One region of the Variovorax rhizosphaerae genome, then DNA from elsewhere that is predicted to be linked to it. Evidence: riboswitches for the same ligand, from Rfam matches in the RefSeq annotation. Region 1 holds a riboswitch; the other holds the start of a gene.
The links. Region 1 has a riboswitch for S-adenosylhomocysteine ahead of ahcY (adenosylhomocysteinase). Riboswitches for the same ligand answer to the same signal wherever they lie in the genome.
Positions count from the first base shown of each region.

Region 2: another riboswitch for S-adenosylhomocysteine. It lies ahead of metH (methionine synthase); the one in region 1 lies ahead of ahcY (adenosylhomocysteinase).

Region 1 covers NZ_JBBKZT010000004.1:390,234-398,508, forward strand. The annotation lists gene WKW82_RS10990 (HAD-IIB family hydrolase) at 1-88, opposite strand, end outside; gene WKW82_RS10995 (ABC transporter ATP-binding protein) at 188-1,183, shown strand; gene WKW82_RS11000 (ABC transporter permease) at 1,183-2,019, shown strand; gene WKW82_RS11005 (ABC transporter permease) at 2,021-2,824, shown strand; gene WKW82_RS11010 (DUF3592 domain-containing protein) at 2,963-3,421, opposite strand; gene WKW82_RS11015 (peptide chain release factor 3) at 3,428-5,056, opposite strand; gene WKW82_RS11020 (hypothetical protein) at 5,302-5,937, opposite strand; S-adenosyl-L-homocysteine riboswitch at 6,034-6,103, shown strand; gene ahcY (adenosylhomocysteinase) at 6,171-7,610, shown strand; gene WKW82_RS11030 (TlyA family RNA methyltransferase) at 7,621-8,275, shown strand, end outside.
Region 2 covers NZ_JBBKZT010000001.1:126,232-134,506, forward strand. The annotation lists gene WKW82_RS00515 (glycosyltransferase family 2 protein) at 1-952, opposite strand, end outside; gene WKW82_RS00520 (ArnT family glycosyltransferase) at 949-2,703, opposite strand; gene metH (methionine synthase) at 2,767-5,514, opposite strand; S-adenosyl-L-homocysteine riboswitch at 5,540-5,653, opposite strand; gene WKW82_RS00530 (PACE efflux transporter) at 5,662-6,102, opposite strand; gene WKW82_RS00535 (LysR family transcriptional regulator) at 6,197-7,105, shown strand; gene WKW82_RS00540 (SH3 domain-containing protein) at 7,310-8,089, opposite strand; gene WKW82_RS00545 (homocysteine S-methyltransferase family protein) at 8,253-8,275, opposite strand, start outside.

The sequences.
Region 1 (8,275 bases):
AGACGCCGATGAGCGCAGCGCGATCGTTTGCCGGCCACAGCGTCAATGGAAGTAAACGTTCGGACGGGGCGGGCAGGGAAGACGGCATGGCGATGGCAGGAAATCCGGAGGGGGCCGCGATCCTACCGGGGCTTTGAGGTAGCATCCCGGCCCCGCCGCGCCGGCGAGGTGGGCGCGGCAACCCACCATGCCCCAGATCCTCGTAGACCAACTCCGCAAGACCTATCGCATTTCCGGGCGCGATCCCGGCGTGATGGGTGCGCTGCGCGGGCTCGTCCGGCGTCGCCATCGCACGGTGACGGCGCTGGCGGACGTGTCCTTCTCGCTGGAGCGCGGTGAACTGCTGGGCTTCATCGGGCCGAACGGCGCCGGCAAGTCGACCACCATCAAGATCCTCTCGGGCATCCTGCGGCCGGATGGTGGCCGCGTGGAGATCGACGGGCGCGACCCCTTTGCCGACCGCGCACGCCACGTGGCACGCATCGGCGTGGTCTTCGGCCAGCGCACTCAACTGTGGTGGGACCTGCCGGTCGGCGACGGCTTCGACCTGCTGCGCGACATCTACCGGGTCGACCCGCTGCGCTACCGCCGCACGCGCGACGAACTGGTCGCGCTGCTGCATCTGGAGCGTGTGCTGGACCAGTCGGTGCGGCAGTTGTCGCTGGGCCAGCGCATGCGCGCCGAGATCGCGGCAGCGCTGCTGCATGAACCCGACATCCTGTTCCTCGACGAGCCGACCATCGGCCTGGATGCGCCCTCCAAGCTGGCCGTGCGCGACTTCGTGCGCCGCGCCAACCGCGAGCGCGGCACCACCGTGCTGCTGACGACGCACGACATGCACGACATCGAAGCGCTGGCCCGGCGCGTGATCGTCATCGGCCACGGCCGCGTGCTGGCCGACAGCCCGGTGGAGTCCTTGCGTGCGCAAGTGATGGCGGAGCGTCGACTGGTGGTCGACTTCGCGCAGGATGTCAACCTGCCCGAGCAGGTGGAGGGCACGCGCGTGCATTCACGCGACGGCCGCACGCTGGTGCTGGACTTCGACCCCGCCACGACGTCGGCGCCCGCGCTGATCGCGCGCATCGCGGCCGAACATGCGGTGGAAGACATCCGCCTGGAAGGCCTGCCCATCGAGGCCGTCATCGCGCGCTTCTACGCCATGCACGGCGCGGCCGAAGGGTGATGGCCTTGCCCGACTTCGCACGGCCCTATGTCGCGGCCTTCGCGTCGCGCTTCCTGCAGATGCTGCAGTACCGCACCGCCGCGCTCGCGGGCTTTGCCACGCAGTGCTGGTGGGGCGGGATCAAGGTCATGGTGCTGGCCGCGTTCTACAGCGGGGCATCGCTGGCGAGCGCGCCGATGTCGCTCGCGCAAGCCATCACCTACACGTGGCTCGCACAGGGCTTGCTCGCGCTGTTGCCCTGGCTCGGCGATCCGGAAATCGCGCAGGCCGTGCGGACCGGTGCCATCGCCTATGACCGCTTGCGGCCGGTGGACGCGTATGCGCTGTGGTTCGCGCGCAGCGCCGGCTGGATCCTCGCGCGCGTGCTGCCAAGGATGGCGTTGATGGCAGCCTTCGCGGCCGTCGCGTTGCCGTTGTGCGGGCTCGGCGAGTGGGCCTGGCAGCCGCCCGCAAGCCTCGCGGCCGGACTCGCCTTCTTCGCATCCGCCGTGTTGGCGGTGCTGTTGTCCACGTCGATGGTGATGCTGCTCAACATCGCGGCTGCGGCGGCGCTCAACGAACGCGGCATCAACGCACTCGCCGCGCCGGTCGTCATCGTGTTCTCCGGCAACCTGCTGCCGCTGATGCTCGCGCCGGATGCCTGGCAGACCGCCTTGCTGTTGCAGCCGCTTGCCGGCGTGGTCGACATTCCTGCGCGCCTGTACTTCGGACTGATGAGCGGCCCGCAGGCGCTGGTCGGCCTCGGCCTGCAGTGCTTCTGGCTCACCGTGCTGGTCGTGACAGGTCACCTGGCGATGGACCGGACCATGCGCAAGCTCGACGTGCAGGGCGGTTGACATGGGATCGCTGGCGCTCTTCTTCCGCTTGGTGAGGGCATCGCTCGACAGCCAGGCGCGCTATCCCGCGTCTGCCCTGATGCTGACGCTCGGCCAGTTGCTGGGGACCGGCATCGAGATGATTGCCGTCTGGGCGCTGTTCCATCGTTTCGGCGACGTGCAGGGTTGGCGCATCGGCGAGGTGGCGGTGTTCTACGGGCTCGTCAATTGCATGTTCGCCATCGCCGACGCGATGGGCCGCGGGTTCGACGTGCTGGGCACCGATTTCCTGCGCACCGGAACATTCGACCGGCTGCTGCTGCGCCCACGCCCGCTGGCGTTGCAGCTGATGGGGCACGACTTCCGCATCAGCCGCCTGGGCCGCTTGCTGCAAGGTGCGGCGCTGCTGGCCTTCGGTGCGGTGCAGACGGATCTGGCCTGGACGCCGCAGGCGGTGCTCATCGCGCTGTTCGCGCTGGCCGGCGGCGTGGCGCTGTTCCTCGGCATCTTCGTCTTGCAGGGCACGCTGTCGTTCTGGACGGTGGAAAGCCTGGAGATCGCCAACGTGCTGACCTACGGCGGCGTGCAGGCCGCGCAGTTCCCGCTGGCCATCTATGCCCAGTGGTTTCGCCGTGTGCTGACTTTCATCGTGCCTTTGGCCTGCGTGGCCTACTACCCGGTGCTGGCGATCCTCGACAAGGTTGATCCGCTGGGTGCGCCGGGCTGGGTCGGCTGGGTATCGCCGCTCGCGGGCTTCGTGTTCCTCGCTGCGGCATTCGGGGTGTGGCGCTTCGGCTTGCGCCACTACGCTTCGACGGGGAGTTGAGTGGCGGCAGATGGGGACGGACGGCCGAAACGCAGACGTTGCTTTCCGTGATCAGCGTGTCATCGATGTCGCTGAAGAGTCCGGTCAGGCGCTGCCGTTCGATCGCGCTCCACGAGTCCATGGAAAGCAGGGCGTTCTTCATTCGCGATGAAGCAAGCTGACCGCGAAGGCGAACACGACGAATCCGGTCAGGATGAAAAGACTTTTCCACGTTCGTCCTGTCCGGCCAGGTTCAAGCAGCGAATCTTGCGGCATCGTTGGGTTGTAGTAGACGGTGAGGGTGTCAACGCCCGTATATCTCGCGTTGAATTCGCTGCGCTCTGCGGTTGACACGCACCATGGTGTGCTGCGGATCCGGTCGTTCTTGTAGCGCACGCCCGCGACTGCGTATTCGTATCGGACCCACGCGGTGGGGCAATCCGTGTCATCGGTGCCGGTTTCCGCGATCCCCTTTGCCACGAACTGCCCGTGGACGCTCGGCCAGCTTCGGGTCTTGGATGCCCGGACCAGGTCCCCACCCATAGGGGCTGCACACAAGAGAAATATCACGGCAAAGAGCAAGATCTTCAAACCCAGCGGGCTCAAGAGCTTGTCCATCGCCGATCACCCCGCCGTCTGCAACGCCAATCCCGCGTGCTCCCGCAGCGGATGAAAGTGAATCTTCGGAAAGCGCTCCTGCGCCAAGCGCACGTCATACGGCGACGTGCACAGGAAGGCCAGCGTATCGGCCGCATCCTTGGCCATGCGCTGCGGATACGCGTTCACGAACTCGCGCAACTCGGCCGGCGTGTCGGCCGTGATCCAGCGTGCGCCCGTGTACTGGCAGCCTTCCAGCTTCACGTCGGCGTCGTACTCGGCCTTCAGGCGATGCTGCACCACTTCGAACTGCAGTTGCCCGACCGCGCCCAGCAGCATCGGCCCGCCGATCTCCGGCCGGAACACCTGGATCGCACCCTCTTCGCCAAGCTGCGCGAGGCCTTGTTGCAATTGCTTCGTGCGCAACGGGTTCTTCAGGATCACCGTCATGAACAACTCCGGCGCGAAGAACGGCAGCCCGGTGAACTGCAGCGATGCACCATCGGTGATCGTGTCGCCCAGCTGCACACCGCCATGCGTGGTGAAGCCCACGATGTCGCCCGCATAGGCCTCGTCCACCGCCTCGCGCCGCTGGCTCATGAAGGTCACGACGCTGGTCGGCCGCAACTCCTTGGCGGTGCGCTGCACGCGCAGCTTCATGCCCGGTGTGTACTTGCCCGAGGCCATGCGCACGAAGGCGATGCGGTCGCGGTGGTTGGCGTCCATGTTGGCCTGCACCTTGAACACCACGCCGGCAAAGTCCTTGTCCTCCGGCTGGATCTCCTTCACCACCGGCTGGCGGTTCACCAGCGTGGTGCTGGTGCGCGACTGCGGCGACGGCGCGAGGTCGACCAGCGCATCCAGCACTTCCATCACGCCGAAGTTGTTCACGCCGGACCCGAAGAACACCGGCGTCTGCTTGCCCGCCAGGAAGGCCTCATGGTCCCAGGAATGCGACGCGCCGGTGGCCAGTTCCATGCTCTCCATCGCGTCCTCGAAGTCCTTGCCGAAGCGCTTGGTCAGCGTCTCGCGGTCGGACAGCGGAATCGTCTCGAAGTCCTGCGGCAGCCGCTCGCTGCCCGACTCGAACACCGTCATCGCCTGCGTGCGCAGGTTCATGATCCCGCGGAAGGCCTTGCCCTGACCCACCGGCCAGGTCATCGGCACGCAGGCCATGCCGAGCTCGCGCTCCACCTCGTCGAGGATGTCCAGCGGCTCGCGCACTTCGCGGTCCATCTTGTTGACGAAGGTGATGATGGGCGTGTCGCGCTGGCGGCAGACCTCGATCAGGCGCCGCGTCTGCGCTTCCACGCCGTTGGCCGCGTCGATCACCATCAGCGCCGAGTCCACGGCCGTCAGCACGCGGTAGGTGTCTTCCGAGAAGTCCTTGTGGCCCGGTGTGTCGAGAAGGTTGATGACATGCTCGCGGTAGGCCATCTGCATCACCGACGAAGCCACCGAGATGCCACGCTGCTTCTCGATTTCCATCCAGTCCGACGTGGCATGGCGCGAGGCCTTGCGCGCCTTCACCGAGCCGGCGATCTGGATCGCGCCCGAGAACAGCAGCAGCTTCTCGGTCAGCGTGGTCTTGCCCGCGTCAGGGTGGGAGATGATCGCGAAGGTGCGACGGCGGCGGGTTTCGGAAAGATAGGACACGAAGAGGGTTCCAGGGACAGGGTGCGGCCCGCAAGGCTTGCGCAGCCGCGCAGTCGCCTTGATGAGGCGCACGAGGCGCGGCGGGCCAGTGGTCGAGGAGAACCCGCGATTATCGCCGCCCGGGCATGAACGGTCACTTGCACGGTGCCGCCACATCCTTCTCCCCTCTGCGGAGTTGAGGACGGATGCGGCGCGCCGGGCCGCGAGAGCCTGCCCGCGAAGAGCACGCCCCAGGCCTTTCAACGTCACATCGGCGGCTGGAACCCATCGCGCCCGACCAGCATGCGCAGCGCGGTCGGCTTGCCGTCCTTTTCCTGCGCCGTGATGACCACCTTCGCGCCCGGCACCACCAGCGCCGCCTGGTCCTGGTTGCCCGGCTTGAAGGTCACGACCGGCGTGCCCGCAGGCACGATCACCGTCTGCTCGCCACCCTTGTACTTGAGCAACAGTTTCTGCCCGCCCGGCACCGATGCCGGCGCGGCCGACAGCGTGGACACCGTGGCGTTCGTCATCGTGCTCTCGGGCATGTAGTCCCAGGGACGGAAGCCTTCGCCCGTGCCGCGCGCGGATTCGGGAAACACCACGATCTCCAGCGCACGCTGCGTGCCGTCGGGCTGCGGCATCGACCCGGCGCCGACGAAGCTGTCGGCCTTGATGTCCGCCATCGTGAGCGGCACGACTTCCGAGACGTTCATGTCCGCAGGCCGCACCAGCGTGACCACTTCCCCGCTGCGGTCCTTGACCACCATCGACGTGGCATCGACACGTTCGATCACGCCGCGCACGCGGACCTGTGCGGGCGTTTGTGCCGACACAAGCAAGGGCAGGGCGGAAGCCGCTGCGATGGCCAACGAAATGGCAAGCTGCTGGGCTCTCAACATGGCGTGAAGTCTCCGTACAGGCAGTGGGGATCGGCAGTCTAGGACGATCGGGGTAACGTTGCTGGCCACCCAAAACCCAGCCGCGCTAAAATCCGCCGTTCCGAGGAGCGTTGCAGCGCCGACAGGCGTGAGGCTCGGACCCTTATCGCAACCACGCTCACCCGCTGTTCTCGCGGTGAGTCTTCATCCCCGAACGCAGTGGCATTCTTCAAACCAGCTTTGTTGGAGTTCACATGAGCGCAGTTCTCAAGCCCACCCCCGTTTCCACCGTCGACCAGGCCATCGCCGACCTGTCCCTTGCCGCCTGGGGCCGCAAGGAAATCCGGATCGCCGAGACCGAGATGCCCGGCCTCATGGCCATCCGCGAAGAGTTCGCGAAGTCGCAACCGTTGGAGGGCGCACGCATCACCGGCTCGCTGCACATGACCATCCAGACGGCCGTGCTGATCGAGACGTTGCAAGCCCTCGGCGCGCAAGTGCGTTGGGCCTCGTGCAACATCTTCTCGACGCAAGACCATGCCGCCGCCGCCATCGCGGCCGCCGGCACGCCCGTGTTCGCGATCAAGGGCGAGTCGCTGAAAGACTACTGGGACTACACCCACAGCATCTTCGACTTCGGCGCCAAGGGCACGAAGGGCGAAGGCCCGAACATGATCCTCGACGACGGCGGCGATGCCACGCTGCTCATGCACCTGGGCCAGCGCGCCGAGAAGGACCAAAGCGTCTTGGCCAACCCCACCAGCGAAGAAGAACGCATCCTCTACGCCGCCATCAAGGCCAAGCTCGCCGTCGACAACAGCTGGTACACCCGCAAGTCCGCCGAGATCATCGGCGTGACCGAAGAAACCACCACCGGCGTGCACCGCCTCAATGAAATGTCGGCCAAGGGCACGCTGCTGTTCCGCGCCATCAACGTGAACGACTCGGTCACCAAGAGCAAGTTCGACAACCTCTATGGCTGCCGCGAATCGCTGGTCGACGGCATCAAGCGTGCCACCGACGTGATGATCGCCGGCAAGGTCGCCTGCGTGGCCGGTTACGGCGACGTGGGCAAGGGCTCGGCACAAGCCCTGCGTGCACTGAGCGCGCAAGTGTGGGTCACCGAGATCGACCCCATCAATGCCCTGCAAGCCGCGATGGAAGGCTACAAGGTCGTCACGATGGAATACGCCGCCGACAAGGCCGACATCTTCGTGACCACCACCGGGAACAAGGACGTCATCACGCACGACACCATGGTCAAGATGAAGGACCAGGCCATCGTCTGCAACATCGGCCACTTCGACAACGAGATCGACGTCGCGTCGATCGAGAAGTACGAATGGGAAGAGATCAAGCCGCAGGTCGACCACATCACCTTCCCCGATGGCAAGAAGATCATCCTGCTGGCCAAGGGCCGCCTTGTGAACCTCGGCTGCGGCACGGGCCATCCGAGCTTCGTGATGTCCTCGTCCTTCGCCAACCAGACCATCGCGCAGATCGAGCTGTTCACCAAGCAAGATGCGTATCAGGCCGGCAAGGTCTACGTGCTGCCCAAGCACCTCGACGAGAAGGTCGCGCGCCTGCACCTGAAGAAGGTCGGCGCGATGCTGACCGAACTCACCGACGCACAGGCCGCGTACATCGGTGTGAACAAGGCGGGTCCGTACAAGGCGGACACCTACCGCTACTGATCGGCGCCCCTTGCGCGCTGATCAATTGCTCGTGGAGCGCGGCCTGGCCGCGTCCCGATCCCAAGCTGTTCGCCTGATCGCCGGTGGCCTGCGCTGGCGCGATGCCGGCACCACCGACGCCTGGCGCAACGTGGCGAAGAACCGCGACGACCTGCCCGAGACGGCGGAACTCGAACTGCTCGACGCGGCCGAGTCACGCTACGTCTCGCGCGGCGGGCTCAAGCTCGAAGGCGCGTTGCGCGTCGCGGGCCTCGACGTGTCCGGCAAGCGTTGCCTCGACGTGGGCCAGTCGACCGGCGGCTTCACCGATTGCCTCCTGCAGCACGGTGCGCTGCACGTGACCGGCATCGATGTCGGCCACGGCCAGTTGCATGCGCGGTTGCGCGAGGACGAACGCGTGACCGCCATCGAGAAGGTCAATGCGCGCGCCTTGACGCCTGCCGACCTGACGGACGATGACGTTGACGACGACGCCACATCGGAGCCATCAGCTGAACCCGCTTTCGACCTCATCGTCGGCGACCTGTCCTTCATTTCACAGACGCTGGTGCTCCCGGCCGTCGTGCAGTTCCTCACGCCCTCCGGCGATTTGCTGATGCTCGTCAAGCCGCAATTCGAATTGCAGCCCGGGCAGGTCGGCAAAGGCGGTATCGTTCGCGACTCGG
Region 2 (8,275 bases), on a different contig from region 1:
CGGGAATGGCCAGGTAGCGCAGCCGCTTGGCCTCCTGCCGCCCCACGGTCACGGTGTTCAGGACGATGCCGCACACCAGCGACAGCATCGCGCCCAGCATGATGCCGGTCACCAGCACGGCGGTCGGCAGCCTCGGCACCAAACCCGTGTCCAGGTAGGTGAGCACCAACGGCTGGACCAGCACCAGCGATAGAAGGAACAGGGACGTGGCCACGATGGAGAAGAAATCCAGCGGCCGCTCGCTGATGAACAGCCGCGTGATGGTGCGCATGATGCGCCAGCCGTCGCGGTAGGTGGAGAGCTTGCTTTCCGAGCCCTCCGGTCGCGCCAGGTAGCGGCAGGGCACCTCGGCATAGGGCATGCGCAACTCCAGCGCATGCACGGTGAGTTCGGTCTCGATCTCGAAGCCCTTGGCCAGCGCCGGGAAGGACTTGGCATAGCGGCGCGAGAACACACGAAAGCCCGAGAGCATGTCGGTGAATCCGCCGCCAAACAGGCCGGCCACCGAGCCGGTCAGCAGCCGGTTGCCAAAGCGATGGCCGCGCCGGTAGGTCTGTCCTTCCTGCGGGTCCTCGACACGCGTGCCCACGACCATGTCGAGGTTGCCAGCCACCAGCATGTCGACCATCTGCCGCACGTTGCTCATGTCGTAGGTGGCGTCGCCGTCGACCATCACGTAGATGTCCGCCTCGACGTCCGCGAACATGCGCCGCGCCACGTTGCCCTTGCCGCGCAGGGCCACGTGCGTGACATGCGCGCCCGCTGCGGTGGCGACGGCAGCCGTGTCGTCGCTGGAGTGGTTGTCGAAGACGTGGATCTCGGCTTCGGGCAGCAGCGCGCGGAAGTCGGCCACCACCTGGCCGATCGCCAGCGCCTCGTTGTAGCAAGGGATGACGGCGGCCACGCGAAGTGCAATTGGCAATTCATGTGTGCTGGCGAATGGCTCGGTCATGGCGCGATGGGAAGGATGCGGTAGGCCCTGACGCCGTCCTTTTCGAGGAGCAGGCGGAAGTGGCGATCGAAATCGGGTTGGGTGTGAATGTAAGGGGCCAGCGCCGTCTTGATGACGATGGTGCCGAAATCCTGCGCACGCAGTTTGCGGGCCAGTTGGTCCGGCGGCAGCATGATGAAGTCGGCATAGCGCCAGGGGCCGAACACGTCGCCATACATCAGGTCCGGCCCGAAGTAGAGCGAATCGTTGAGCATCACCTGGTAGGTCTTGCCTTCGATGGGATGCTGGCGCAGGAAGTGCAGCACGTCGTATCCGGCGATGTGGCGCCGGAAGAAGGCCTCGCGGCTTTCAGCGGTCGGCGAGATCTCGCGGATGTTGCGTGCGGAGTGGTACACGCAGGCCGCGCCGAGCAGCACGATGGCCACGACGCCGGCCGCCTTGCCGAGCCCGATCTCCAGCCGGGAAGCCGGCACGCTCACAACGTCCACCCCTGCGGCGCTGCGCTTGCGCCAGGCGCCTCGAATCCACAGGCCGAGCTGGTGCCAGCCGACCGCCGCCATCAATGCGATCAGCGGCAGCGCGGGCGCAAGGTAGCGCGGATAGCGCGAGGTCACGACCCAGACCAGCAGCGACCAGCCGCAGAACAGCATGGCGCCACGCGCGGCCCGCGATCGCCGCACGACCTCGCCGAAGGGCGCGAGCAACACGGCCCACAACACGCCGTTGGGCGGGTTCGCATGATTCTCCTGCACGTCGACAAGCTGGTTCTGGTAGTCGGCCTGGTTCCAGTTGGTGAAGCCGAAGAGGTGCGCGCCCAGCGGGTTGAACGGGTCGCCCGTCATCACCGCATTGCGCGCGTACCAGTAGATGCAGGGCAGCAGGAAGCAGCCGATGGCCAGCAGCCACACCTGTGGTCGCCGCTCGCGCACGATGACGATCAGGCCGACCACCGGCAGGAAGGTGAGCGACTGGTACTTCGAGCCGGCCGCCAGCCCGAGGAAGAAGGCTGCCATCGCAAGCCAGCGCACGCCGCGATCCGGCGCCTCCGCATCACGCCACCACCACAACGCGACGAAGGCCACCAGCACGAACAGCGACACGGCCATGTCGATGTAGGCGTTGTCGTATTGGCCCATGAACAGCCAGATCGCCGCGCCCATGCAGGCCGCGAGCCGGTTCGCGTACATGAGGCCGAGCCGGTAGATCACCAGCACCGAGAGCCAGCCCGCCAGCGCATGCACGAGGTGCGGGAACACGTCGTCGTAGACCTGCAGCACGGCCGCGTAGAGCAGGTCGTAGTTGTACGGAAACCAGGGATAGCGCAGCCATTCGTACACACCCAGGCGCCCGCTTTCCGCGACCTGCCGCGCGTACGGCAGGTGGTACATGATTTCGTCGTAGGTCACCGGGGGTGCGAGGGGTGCCGAGAGCGTGGGCAGCAGCGCCAGCACGAGCCCGACGAGCGCGTAGCGGTCGACCAGCGTGAGCACGGGCGGCGCGGTAAAGGCCTGTCGGCGCCAGCCCGGGAACTGCAGCGCCGCGGCGATCACGCCGGCCGCGAGCAGGCACAACACCGGGACCCGTTGCAATGCGCCCACGAGTCCCAGCGCCTGCATCGCCATGACAAGGAGGCCGAGGCCGAGCGAAGTGGCCATGCCCCATTCGAGCCAGCGATCACGCCGCGCCGGCGCGGCTGCGCGTGACAGGACGGCCTGGCCCAGGCCCCAGCAGGACGCGACGATGACGGCCAACGCAGCGTAGTGCGTTGCCGCGAATATCAGCTTCTGGATATCAGCTCCCCGTTTTGTGTGGCGTCAGAGATTGGGCGCCAACAGGCGCTCGAGTTCGGCCTCGCTGGCCTGGCGCCGCTGCGCCTGGTCCACCAGCTGGTCATGGCCGATCTTGCCGACATTGAAATACGTCGCGTCCGGATGCGCAAGATAAAAGCCGCTCACGCTGGCCGCCGGCAGCATGGCCAGGCTCTCGGTCACGCTCATGCCGATATCGTTGCATTGCAGCAGGTCGAACATCGGCGCCTTGACGCTGTGGTCCGGGCAGGCCGGGTAGCCGGGTGCGGGGCGGATCCCGCGGTACTTCTCGCGGATCATGTCGTCGTTGCTGAGCGCCTCGCCGCTTGCGTAGCCCCAGAGGTCGGTGCGCACGCGGTGGTGCATGGCTTCGGCGAAGGCTTCGGCCAGGCGATCGGCCAGCGCCTTCAACATGATGGCGGAGTAATCGTCGAGGTCGTCGATGAAGTACTTCTCCTTCTTCTCGACACCCAGGCCGGCGGTCACCGCGAACATGCCGACGTAGTCCTTGATGCCGCTGTCCTTGGGCGCGACGAAGTCGGCGAGGCAGCGGCTCGGGCGCATCACGCCGTCGATCATCTGCTTCTCGGTCTGCTGGCGCATGCCGTACCAGGTCAGCGCGACTTCGGTGCGCGACTCGTCCGTGTAGAGCACGATGTCGTCGTCGTTCACCGTGTTGGCCGGCCAAAAGCCGATCACGCCGCTCGCCGACAGCCATCGGCCTTCGATGAGGCGTTGCAGCATGCGCTTGGCATCCGCGTAGACGCGCACGGCCTCGGTGCCGACCACTTCGTCCTTGAGGATCGCGGGGAAGGGCCCGGCCAGGTCCCAGGTCTGGAAGAAGGGGCCCCAGTCGATGTACTTGGCCAATTCGGTCAGGTCGAAGTTCTTGAACACGCGGCGGCCGATGAACTTGGGCACGGTCGGCGTGAACGCGGACCAGTCGACCGGCGTCTTGTTGGCACGCGCCTTGGGCAAGGACCACATGGGCACCTGCTTCTTGTTGGCATGCTGGTGGCGGACCTTGTCGTAGTCGGCGTTGAGTTCGCCGACGAACTTGTCGGCCTGTTCGCTGAGCAGCGACTGCGCCACGCTCACGCTGCGCGAGGCATCGGGCACGTAGACCACGGGGCCTTCGTAGTGCGGCGCGATCTTCACGGCCGTGTGCACGCGACTGGTGGTGGCGCCGCCGATCATCAGCGGGATCTTCTTGATGCGGAAGTGGTCGTCCTTCTGCATCTCGCCGGCGACGTATTGCATCTCTTCAAGCGATGGCGTGATGAGGCCGGAGAGCCCCACGATGTCCGCGCCCTCGACCTTGGCCCGCGCCAGGATCTCGTGGCACGGGACCATCACGCCCATGTTCACCACCTCGAAGTTGTTGCACTGGAGCACGACGGTCACGATGTTCTTGCCGATGTCGTGCACGTCGCCCTTCACCGTGGCGATGATGATCTTGCCCTTGGTGCGCACGTCGCGGCCGGCCGCTTCGTCGCGCTTCTTTTCTTCCTCGATGTAGGGGATGAGGTGGGCCACGGCCTGCTTCATCACGCGGGCGGACTTGACCACTTGCGGCAGGAACATCTTGCCCTGGCCGAACAGGTCGCCCACGATGTTCATGCCGTCCATCAGCGGGCCTTCGATGACGTGCAGCGGACGGCCACCCTTGGCGACGATCGCCTGGTAGGCCTCCTCGGTGTCCTCGACGATGAAGTCGGTGATGCCGTGCACCAGCGCGTGGCTGAGCCTTTGGCCGACAGTCTGCGGCGCCTCGGGCGTGCCGCGCCATTCGAGCTTCTTGCTCTCGTCCTTGGCGCCGCTCTTGGCAGTCTCCGCCACTTCGACGAGGCGCTCGCCCGCATCGGGCCGACGATTCAGGATCACGTCCTCCACGCGCTCGCGCAACGTCGGCTCCAGGTCGTCGTACACGCCGACCATGCCCGCGTTGACGATGCCCATGTCCATGCCCGCCTTGATCGCGTGGTACAGGAACACCGTGTGGATCGCTTCGCGCACCGGGTCGTTGCCGCGGAAGCTGAAGCTCACGTTCGACACCCCGCCCGACACCTTCGCGCCCGGCAGGTTCTGCTTGATCCAGCGCGTCGCCTCGATGAAGTCGACCGCGTAGTTGTTGTGCTCCTCGATGCCCGTGGCCACCGCGAAGATGTTCGGGTCGAAGATGATGTCTTCGGGCGGGAAGTCGATCTCGTCCACGAGGATGCGGTACGCCCGCTCGCAGATCTCGATCTTGCGCTCGTAGGTATCGGCCTGGCCCTTCTCGTCAAAGGCCATCACGACGGCAGCGGCGCCATAGCGGCGCAGCAACTTGGCATGGTGCTTGAACTGCTCCACGCCCTCCTTCATCGAGATCGAGTTGACGATGCCCTTGCCCTGGATGCAGCGCAGGCCGGCCTCGATCACTTCCCACTTTGAGCTGTCCACCATGATCGGCACGCGCGCGATGTCGGGCTCGCTGGCGATCAGGTTCAGGAAGCGCACCATCGCGGCCTTGCTGTCGAGCATGGCCTCGTCCATGTTGATGTCGATGACCTGCGCGCCGTTCTCGACCTGCTGCCGCGCGACGGCCAGCGCGTCCTCGTACTGGCCGTTCAGGATCATCCGCGCGAAGGCCTTGGAGCCGGTGACGTTGGTGCGCTCGCCGACGTTGACGAAGAGCGAGCCCTCGCCGATGGCCACCGGCTCGAGGCCGGACAGCAGCATGGGGGGAACGTGGACTGGATCTGTGGAGGACATGGCACTCACCTGTGTGAATCGGGTCAGCAGGTGAGCGTCGTTGCGAATGAGACCTGGGGAATCCCAAGCCTGACAGCCCGGCGCGCGGGGTGCACGCGGTGCACTCGGCGCAAGGGTTGTTGCAACGCTCCTTGGGAGCGCGCGATTTTAAGCGGTTTGCGCCTGGCGACCCAGCGCCGAGGTCGGCAGGCCGAAGATGCGGTCGAAGCCCCAGTTGAACGCGAAGGTGTAGACCAGGAAGTAGACCGACAGCACCAGGTCCATCACGAACGCCTCCCACAGCGACACGCCGAGCCACCACGCCACCAAGGGCGCCAGCAACGCGATCAGGCCGCCTTCGAAGCCAATGGCATGCGCGACGCGCCGCTTGATGCTGCGCCCGGACGTGGTCTGGCGCGACTCCCAGCGCTCGAAACCCAGGGTGAAGAAGAAGTTCCAGGCCAGCGCCACGGCCGACATCGACATCGCCAGCGGCCCGGAACTGGCCAGGTGCTCGCCGGACATCCAGCTCAGCCCGATGCTCGAGCTCACGATGGCCAAGCCCTCGTAGAGACTGAAATAGACGACTTTGCGCTGGATGCCTTGCATGATGAAACTGCCGCTTGGTTGATTGGAGTGGCTCGACTTTATTGGAGTATTTCTGATATAAAAAGTCATCTTCTTTCAATTTCATTGATAGATCATGGCCTTCACCAGCGAGAGCGTCGAAGTCTTCCTGGCGGTGCTCGACAAGGGCTCGTTCTCAGCGGCGGCCCGGGCGCTGGGGCGGGTGCCGTCGGCGGTCAGCATGGCGGTCGCCCAACTGGAAGCCGAACTTGATTTGCCGCTGTTCGACCGCAGCGGCCGGGAGCCCAAGCCGACCGAGGCGGCACGCTCGCTGGAGCCGCAGGCGCGATTGCTTGCGGCGCAACTCAAGGCGCTGCAGGTGCAGGCTCTGGGGCTCACGCAAGGGCTGGAGAACCGGCTGACGCTGGCCATCGCACCCGAACTGCTGTCCGCGCCCTGGAGCGCGGCGCTGGCGACGCTGGCGCAGGAACATCCCTTGCTCGAAGTCGAGGTGCTGGCCGCGCCGCAGGCCGACGCGCTGGAGATGCTGCACCTCGGCCGCGCGCAACTTGCGCTGGTCTTCGAGCGGCCGAGCATCGACGGGCGCGAAGGCTTCCAGGAGGTGGCGAGCGAAGTCCTGGTCGCGGTGATCGCGCCGACGCACCCGGTCTATGTCGCAGCCGGCAGCCGGCTCGGCGAGCAGCACCTGGTCAACACGCGGCAGGTGGTGGTGGCAGGCCGCGACCTGGCCTCGCGCGACCCGCGCTTCGTCTTCGCGAGGCACACCTGGCGCACCGACAACGCACTGGCCGCGCTGAGCCTGATCACGGCCGGGCTCGGCTGGGGCTGGCTGCCGCGCACCTTCGCGCAGCCGCATGTCGCGACCGGCGCGCTCGTCGAGATCGTGTTCGACAACCTGTCGAACGGGCTGGACCTGTGGGTCGACGTGGTGTGGTCGCGCGAACGGCCGCTTGGGCTGGGGGCGCAGCGCTTCATCGCGCTGATCCAGAAGGCGGGCAAGGACGCTGCGGCACCGGTGGTCTGAAAGGCCGAGGTTCCGCCGCCGAGTGCGCTCAGGCGACTGGCAGTGCAAGCGCCCCGGTGTGGCCCGCATCCGACTTTGCGATCCAACGCGGAACTGCGTTGAATTGCCGTGCCGTCCTGTAGCGAATGGCGTTGAAATTGCCGTGCCCTCCTACCGCGCTGGCTGCGGCGCTCCGCCTTGTCTGCGCTTGATCGCGAGGTGGTGTCAGCGCGGGCCGCCTGGCCCGCCACCCCCGTGGCCGCCGCCGTGGTGGCCGCCACTGCCACCATGACCACCGCCATGGCCTCCCCCTCCATGCCCCGGCGGGCCGCCATGCGGGCGGTCCGGGCCGGGCGGGCGCGGGCCCGGCGGACGATGGTGGTCGCCACCGCCGCCCGGTCCCGGGTGCGGCGGCCGGTAGCCCGGGTCGCGTGGCGGCCCGTAGCCTGGGCCCGGGTGCGGACGGTAATCTGGCCGCGGCCCGTAGCCCGGACCGGGAGGACGCACCGGCGGCACGAAGCCCGGCCCCGGTGGCCGGGGTTGCCAGCCCGCATGCGGAGGCGGCATCGGACGCCAGCCGGGCACGGGCGGCGGGGGCGGACGACCGCCCCACCAGCGTGGCTCGCTGTACCAGGGCCGGTCGCGGTAGTAGTTGCCCCAGTAGTTGCCGATGCTGAAGGCGACGATCGGCACGCCGATCACCGCGCCGTAGCCCGCCAGCGGCACGTAGCCGCCGCCGTAGGGGTAGTCGAGCCGCGTCGCCGCGGCCCAGCCGCGCAAGCCGTCGGGCAGGACGATGTCGCACCAGCCATAACCGCCCGTGCATCCCATGACCTGCACCGACTGGCCCGGCGCCAGCCGCGCAATCGATGGGTATTGGGACGACGGGCCGGCGCGGAGGTTGACCGATCCGCGAGTGAAGGCCTGCTGGGCGGATGCCGCCATCGGCAGCGCCAACGCGAGGGCGCCAATGCCGATCCAGCGTTGGCCGAACGTGAAGCTCATGGGTGCTGTTCCTTTTTCGGTCAGGGTAGGCGTCGATCAACAAATGTCAATCGGCACCCCGCCTTGACCCGACAACGCTCCGGCTGTCGGCTGCGTGCACGAAGCTCACACGCAGCAATGCGGCTTTACGCCTGCTTCACAACAACGCGCGATGGGCGCGCCTTCAGGCCGTGGCGTCGGCAGGCT